DNA from 2 places in the Teredinibacter haidensis genome. Region 2 is predicted to be linked to the other one. Evidence: riboswitches for the same ligand, from Rfam matches in the RefSeq annotation. Region 2 holds a riboswitch; the other holds the start of a gene.
The links. Region 2 has a riboswitch for thiamine pyrophosphate ahead of H5715_RS15465 (TonB-dependent receptor). Riboswitches for the same ligand answer to the same signal wherever they lie in the genome.
Positions count from the first base shown of each region.

Region 1: linked by a shared signal. The riboswitch ahead of thiC (phosphomethylpyrimidine synthase ThiC) and the one ahead of H5715_RS15465 (TonB-dependent receptor) in region 2 are both predicted to bind thiamine pyrophosphate.

Region 1 is NZ_CP060084.1:4,401,445-4,405,623, forward strand. It holds gene H5715_RS17980 (efflux RND transporter permease subunit) at 1-929, shown strand, start outside; TPP riboswitch at 1,599-1,699, shown strand; gene thiC (phosphomethylpyrimidine synthase ThiC) at 1,821-3,515, shown strand; gene thiE (thiamine phosphate synthase) at 3,499-4,179, shown strand, end outside.
Region 2 is NZ_CP060084.1:3,834,175-3,838,353, reverse strand. It holds gene H5715_RS15475 (DUF3014 domain-containing protein) at 1-72, opposite strand, end outside; gene H5715_RS15470 (cellulose binding domain-containing protein) at 543-2,060, shown strand; TPP riboswitch at 2,156-2,254, shown strand; gene H5715_RS15465 (TonB-dependent receptor) at 2,343-4,179, shown strand, end outside.

The sequences.
Region 1 (4,179 bases), 570 kb from region 2:
GTGGTTACGTCAATCGCTTCAATATCGGCGGTCGCAGCTACCGGGTTATTCCACAGGTTAAGCGCGGTGAGCGTTTAAACGCGGAACAACTCAACGATATTTTTATTACCGGTCCCGAAGGTAAGCTGATACCGCTGAGTACCGTGGCTGAAATAAGGCAGAATACAGTGCCGCGCTCGCTGAATCGCTTCCAGCAGCTCAACGCTGTCAAGCTTAGCGGTGCTCCTCAGCAATCACTGGATGCCGCATTAGCGTACCTGGAAGCTGAGGCGGCGAAAATATTGCCCAGCGACTATATGGTTGACTACACCGGTGAATCCCGCCAATTACGTCGCGAAGGTAATAAGTTTGTTCCGGCCTTTATGTTGGCGCTGCTGCTGATATTTATGGTGCTGGCTGCGCAATTTAATAGCTTCCGTGATCCCTTTGTGATTTTGGCTGGCTCGGTTCCACTGGCGATGTTCGGTGCGTCCATTTTTACTTTCCTTAAGTTTCCAGTGCCGGGCATGGGCTTCTGGACGGACGGATTCACCACCACGCTGAATATTTATTCGCAGGTGGGGCTGGTAACACTGATTGGTCTGGTCTCCAAAAACGGAATTCTCTTGGTGGAGTTTGCCAATAAATTACAGGAGCAGGGCTTGAGTAAACTTGCCGCCGTGCGCGAGTCTGCTTCTACCCGATTACGACCCATTTTAATGACCACCTTTGCGACCGTTGCGGGTCACTTTCCTCTGGTGCTCGTCACCGGTGCTGGTGCCGAAGCACGAAACTCCATCGGCTTGGTCATTGTTGGTGGAATGGCGATCGGAACCGTATTTACTCTCTTTGTTGTGCCCTCCATTTATATGTTGATAGCAAAAGATCAGCAAGGTGAGCTGACTGAATTGCCCCCGCAAGAGAACACTATTGAGCTTGCTGAAGCATAGGGCGCTGTCTTTAACTCCAGGCCAGTTTCCCCGCTGGTCTGGCTGCTGGTAACTCGCGAGAAAGTTAAATTAGTGGCGCAGCCTTTCCTCGTGTTCTGTCTCGCTACGGCGGGGCAGTAATTCTAAAACGCTCTCCTTTAATCACAAAAAATAGTTTTCGATCAGTTCGTAAATGAAGATAACGCCCTACTGATGACAGCATAGGATGCTGTTGATAAAGGGCGGCGAGAGGTACGTGGCGGACGAGCAGTTGAATATTCCTGGAAGCGCCACAAGTCTTATTGTTGATTCAGCCTATGCAACTAAATTTTTTTCAAGTTAATCGTTGCCAGGTCTCTAGAGTAGCGCGCAAGTGAAAAATGAATTAGGCGAAATATTTTTTTCGCGAGAGTAGAAAGCTTGTCGGAGATAAGTGCACAAATTTTTTTTCGCCTAGTGATAAGGAAATAAAAAAGCCAGAAAATATCAAAAGATCTTGCTCAAGAGATAACTGTGTTGAGGATAGCGGTGCCGTGTTTTTGGTATCATATTCCATCAATAACTGTAGCGGGAAGTTTGGCCAGCACAATGGAACTTTATTGGGGGCTCTCGCTGTTAGGGATATTCGCCCTTTTTTCTAGCTGCGAAGCACACCCTTTTCATGCGTATGTCCTTAGCGTATACTCCAGCTCGAACTTGTCGGAGCGCTGTAGAGCTGAGACTGTCATTAGACAGAATCCGTACCACCTGATCAGGATAATGCCTGCGAAGGGAACAAGAATTACAGATACATATAAACCATTTTTCCTGCCCGCATAGGGCGAAAATCTTAACAGCGTATCTGCAACTCAAACTTTCCTCATTCAGTTTCTATACCTCCCGTTTATTCTTCACCCACATGGGAGGTGTGTAATGTCTCAATTCGAAAAACTATCTATTCCTGGTTCATCACCGTGTCATGTAGGCGATGAACAATGCTCTGCGTTTGTGGCGCAACGGGTCATTCACACTGAAGAGGGCGACCTTCCTGTCTACGATACGGCGGGCGAATTCTTGCGTAAATCCGTTGATATCGAAAAAGGTATCACATCACTTAGAGAGAGCTGGATTGATGCGAGAGGCGATACCGTTGCTGCGAAATTAATTACTTCCGACTCAAGTTTCGGCGAGCGACACCGGGAACGCGCCGTTGATCGTGGCGTAACACAACTCTACTATGCGCGCCGTGGCATTATTACGCGGGAGATGGAATATATTGCTTTGCGCGAAAATCTGGGTGACCCCAAGGGGCCGATTAACGCGGAGTTTGTGCGAAAGGAAGTTGCCGATGGGCGGGCAATTATCCCCGCTAATATCAACCATCCCGAAGCAGAGCCGATGATTATCGGCCGGAATTTTCGCGTTAAGGTAAACGCCAATATCGGTAACTCGGCGCTTAAGTCAGATATTAAAATCGAAGTAGAAAAATTGCTGTGGTCGCTTCGCTGGGGAGCAGATACCGTCATGGATCTCTCCACGGGAAAAGATATTCCGCTCACCAGGGAAACCATTTTACGTAATTCGCCGGTGCCCATTGGTACCGTACCCATTTACGAAGCGCTTGAAAAAGTCGGTGGCGATGTGGCTGATTTAGATTGGGGTGTTTTTCGTAAAACGCTGATTGATCAGGCGCGCCAGGGGGTGGACTATTTCACTATTCATGCGGGGTTGTTATTGGAGCATGTGCCGCTGACCGAGCACCGCGTTACCGGCATTGTTTCGCGCGGTGGATCTCTAATGGCTAAGTGGTGTCTGACCTACCATAGCCAGAATTTTCTCTATACGCACTTCAGAGAAATTTGTGAGATCTGTGCAGACTACGATGTGTCGTTATCACTTGGCGACGGGCTGCGCCCGGGAAGTATTGCCGATGCCAATGACGAAGCGCAGTTCGCAGAATTACGCACCCTGGGTGAACTCACAAAAATCGCCTGGGAATACGACGTACAAGTCATGATAGAAGGGCCGGGTCATGTGCCTCTGAATAAAATTCAGGAAAATATGGACGAGCAATTAAAACATTGCCACGAGGCGCCCTTCTACACGCTCGGCCCGTTGATTACCGATATTGCTCCCGGCTACGACCACTATGCCTCAGGTATTGGCGCGGCATTAATTGCGTCGCAGGGATGCGCAATGTTGTGCTATGTCACGCCTAAAGAGCATTTAGGTCTGCCGGAAAAAGAAGATGTTAAACAGGGCTTGATCGCCTATCGCATTGCTGCCCACGCAGCGGATATTGCAAAAGGATTGCCCAGCGCCCAGATTCGAGACGACGCGCTCAGCCGTGCACGGTTTGAGTTCCGCTGGCAGGACCAATTTAATCTGTCTATCGATCCGGAAACTGCGCAAGCCTATCACGACGAAACTTTACCGCAACCACAGGCAAAAAGTGCTCACTTTTGTTCCATGTGCGGGCCGAAATTCTGTTCAATGAAAATATCACAGGATATTCGCGATGCCGTTCAAAAACATGAAGGATTACGCAATAAAGCGGAGCAGTTTCTGTCTTCTGGTGGCGAGTTATACCAAGCTTTAGGAACCGAAAAAGATGTTGAGTCTGTATGACACCAATTTGGCGATAGACGGTGCCCCACTAATCTGGGCCGTTGGTGGTTCAGACAGCCGCGCGGGCGCGGGCATTCAGGCCGACCTCCTGACAGCGCAGGATCTCGGCGCCTGCTGCTGCACTATTGTTACTGCGGTAACTGCGCAATCGGCTCGACAGGTTGCGATGGTACAGGCGGTTGATCCGCGAGTAGTAGAGCAGCAATTGAATACCTTGCTCGAAGATGGACGTCCACAGCTGATTAAGGTGGGCCTTGTGGCAACGCAGGAACAAGTAGAGGTAATTGCCAAGTGGTTGCAGAAAAACCCGGTAGAGCTGGTGTTAGATCCGGTACAGATCGCGAGTAACCAGGATGGTCTTACCGTGGGTAAAGTAGATCTATCGCCACTATTTTCCTACTGCAAACTGATAACACCCAATAAACACGAAATAGACGCTTTGGGTGGTATTGAAAAGCTCTCCACCACGGGCGCGAGAGCGGTATTAGTGACGGGGAAAAAAATTGCCAAAGGACAGTTGGCCGACTGTCTCTATGAGTTTGGCAATAGCGGTTGCAAGTTATGGCGACATACGAGAATTGACTCGATAAATTCACATGGGACGGGTTGCACATTGGCGACGGCAATTACGGTTTTTTCTGCGCAGGGGTTTCACCTTGCCGAC
Region 2 (4,179 bases):
GGGTGCAGGCACCAGCGTTTCTTTGGTGTCTTCGAGATTGAGGTCACCTAATTTTTCAATATCGTTTCGCATACTGATGTCCTTGTAACTGCACGACTCTATGATGATTTTCGTGACGATGAGTTCCCGATTTTCCGATCTCTTTTACTATTTTGTGGCGCTGAGCTCAAGTGATTATCTATATGATCCGTGCAGATAAATTTATTGCTATGAATGGTTCCTGAGGCCTGTGAGGGAGCGCACAGTTTGTAACGAAATAGTTCACAGCCCTATGAGTAGCGTTTGCATTTATACATGCTTTGCATTTTGATATTTCGTTAGCTTTTTTGCAAAGCTGTTTTTACTGTAAAACTATTTTTGTGCATTGTGCTGGTAAGCTTTAAACTGTCTTCACGAGCCGCTTACGGGCTCTGGCTATAACAATAAAAAAGGCCAAATTGCATTTTTCAAGGTAATGATTTCGCTTATCCACTCCCCTGGGGTCGATCCGTTAGCGTAGCTGTCTCATTTACAAAATAACTTTAATGATCTATGAGGGCGCCATGAAACACTCAAAATTTAAACTATTGCTGGCAGGTTGTACCATACTGCTCGCACAAGCATCTCATGCACTGGTTTCCGGTGCGGGGGAAGCTGTGCTTACTATTCAAAACAGTTGGGGTAGCGGTTATTGTGCCGATGTTACTATCTCCAATAATGGCAGTTCCAGTATTACTGACTGGGCTGTTGGCTTAGACTTGGCCGGTACGAGTATCGGCAATTTGTGGAACGGAAGCGTGAGCGGTAGCACTGTGACTCCTGCGGCTCACAACGGCAGTATTGCTGCTGGTTCCAGCGTAAATTTTGGCTTTTGTGCAAACGGCTCGGGTACGCCCAGTGTCGCGACCTTAAGTGTTTCTGGTGGTGGAAATACCAGTAGCTCCAGTAGCTCGAGTGTTGTCTCTTCAAGCAGCAGTTCTTCCATTTCCAGCAGCTCTTCAAGCTCAAGTAGTTCCAGCTCTTCCTCTTCAAGCAGCAGCTCAAGTGTAGTCTCTTCAAGTAGCAGTTCCAGCAGTAACAACACTGACTGCCAGGAAATGTGTCAGTGGTACCAGGATGATCCCCGTCCGCTGTGTGTGAATCAGGATTCTGGCTGGGGCTGGGAAAACTCACAAAGCTGTATTGGTCGCACAACCTGTGAAAGCCAAAGTGGTAGTGGTGGCGTTGTTAGCAGTTGCAGTACTTCTTCGTCTAGCACCTCCTCTTCCAGTTCTTCTAGTAGCTCTAGCAGTTCCAGCAGCTCTAGCAGCTCTTCCAGCTCATCTGTGGTTAACCCTCAGGGTTGTGATGGCTATGCCACCCGCTATTGGGATTGCTGTAAAGCTCACTGTAGCTGGAGCGGAAATGTACCCAGCGGTGTAGAAACTCTGGGCGCCTGTACGACCAATGACTCTCCGTTGAATGATGTCGATGCTTCCAGTGCCTGTGACGGCGGCGACGCCCATATGTGTCACAGCTTAACGCCTTGGGCCGTCAGCACTACGTTGTCTTATGGTTATGCGGCAACTTCTAGTGGTGATGTTTGTGGTCGTTGTTATGAAATCCAGTTCACGGGCGCTTCTTACAATGGTGGTGACGATCCCGGTTCTGCGGCTCTGGCTGGAAAGCGTATGATCGTTCAGGCCACTAACATCGGCTATGATGTTGGCGGTGGTCAGTTTGACATTTTGGTTCCCGGTGGTGGCGTAGGCGCATTTAACGCCTGTTCCGATCAATGGGGAGTGTCTAACGATGAGTTGGGTGCTCAATACGGTGGTTTACTGGCCGCGTGTAAAGATGAGCTGGGTTGGAATGCAAGCAGAGAGCAGTACAAAAGTTGCCTGTCTCAGCGTTGCGATAATGTATTCGGTACTCGTGGTTTAACCGAGCTGCAGCAGGGTTGTAACTGGTATGCCGAATGGTTCGAAGCGGCTGATAACCCCAGCCTGAAGTGGCATGAGGTGGCTTGTCCTGCCGAGATTACCGCTCGCTCAGGTGTGGATCGCGGCTTCTTGAACGATATCAGCAACTCCTGTAATTAAGTTTTCATTTCTTAAAATCCGGGCTCCGTTACCTTAACGGAGCCCGGTTATCCTTACCTTCTACTGAAAACACTTCCTTTCTGCGCTAGAATGCACGCTCTCCTGAGGGGTGGCTGTACGCTTGTATAGCCTGAGATAGTCCCTTTGAACCTGATCCGGCTAGTACCGGCGTAGGAATAGGACGTTCGTTTAATTTTCGAACAACTAGGGGGGCGCAAGTCCCCGTTCCACCTTTCCCAGCCTGCACACCGGGTCTCCTATTTAATTCATAGAAGGCCTGATATGACCAAACGTTTTTACCCACCCCTAGCACTGTATTCACTGGTTTCCTTTGCTATCAGTAGCACAGCTTTTGCCCAAAATGAGCAGGAAGAAATAGTGGTTACCGGTGAGCTACGCAACATCGAGCAGTTGGACTTGGCAAATAGTGTCTCTGTGATTAGCGAAGAGCTTATCGAGTCGCGCAACGCTAAGAACCTGGAGGATATACTTGGCCTTATCCCCAACGTGAATTTTTCTGCGGGCGCTTCCCGCGGCCGTTTTATTCAGATTCGTGGTATTGGTGAACGCAGCGAATTTGTTGCACCGATTAACCCGTCTGTGGGCGTGATTGTCGATGGCATCGATTTCACTGGTCTGGCAACAGGTGTCAGCGGTTTGGATGCATCACAGGTGGAGGTTTTTCGCGGCCCGCAAGGAACGCTGTACGGCGCTAATGCGTTGGCTGGAATGATTAACGTGGTAGGTAATGCGCCGGCAGAGGCTGCCGGCGGTAAGGTGTCGGCGGGAATCGGTAACTATGGTAGCTATGATTTGGCTGGCACGGTGACCACGCCTTTATCCGAAACCGTTGGTTGGCGCCTGGCGATGCAAAAGAATGTCAGTGACGGCTATATTAAAAATGATTATCTGGATCGCGACGATACCAACAATATTGATGAACTAAGTCTACGCAACCACTTGTCTTTTGACGTTTCCAAGGAATTACACGTTGATTTAATCAGCTATTTTGTCGATGTCGATAATGGCTACGATGCTTTTAGCCTGGATAATAACCGCCATACCCTGTCTGATGAGCCAGGCCACGACCGACAAAAAACGTTTGCGCATGCATTAAAAACCCGTTTTACTGGTTTTGGCTTTGCCGATTTGAATGTGGTTTTAAGTTACGCTGATTCAGAGGTGGAATACGGTTACGATGAAGACTGGTCCTTTTTAGATATCTGCCCTGCTGATTCCGCGTGCGCTGGTTGGGAATATTCCTCGACGGATAACTATCAGAGGGATAACAATAATTTTTCTGTAGACTTACGTCTGGCTTCAAAATCGCAGGAAACAGCGGTGAATTGGGTGGTTGGTGCGTATTATCGCGATCAAGATGTAGAGCTGATACGTACCTATACTTATGATGCCGACTATAACAGTGACTTCGGTACTCGCAATGCTGCCCTATACGGACAGCTGGATATCGCGTTGAGCGATCGTCTCAATTTGGTTACTGGTTTCCGTGCTGAAGATTTTGAGGCGGATTATTCGGATAGTAATAATTCGCAGTTTGAGCCAAGCGAAAGCCTGTGGGGTGGAAAAATTTCACTGGAATACAAAACGGAAAGCAATGCACTTGTTTACGGCTTAATTTCCCGTGGTTACAAGGTTGGTAGCTTTAACCCGGAGCCATCGTTGGCAGAGCAACAGAAAACCTTTGACACGGAAACGATGCTTAACTACGAGTTGGGCTTAAAGAGCTCTCTTCTCAATAATACTCTAGATCTTCAGGTCGCCGGCTTTTACCAGCAGCGCAATGATATTCAGGCAAAGCAATCCCGCGCCCTCCCGTTGGATGAAGGGTTTGAATTTATCGATTTTCTTACAAATGCTGCTGAAGGTTACAACTACGGCTTGGAAACCGAGGTAAACTGGCGGGTAAGTGATAACTTAACGTTATTCTCGTCCATAGCGATTCTGGAAACAGGCTACGAAGACTTTGAAAATCGCAGCCATGTTGACCGCGACAAAGTAACCGGTGAAGGTTACGATATGAGCGACAGAGCGCAGGCTCATGCGCCGGGTTATCAATACTTTGTTGCAGCACAATACGATTTTGAATCAAACCTGTATA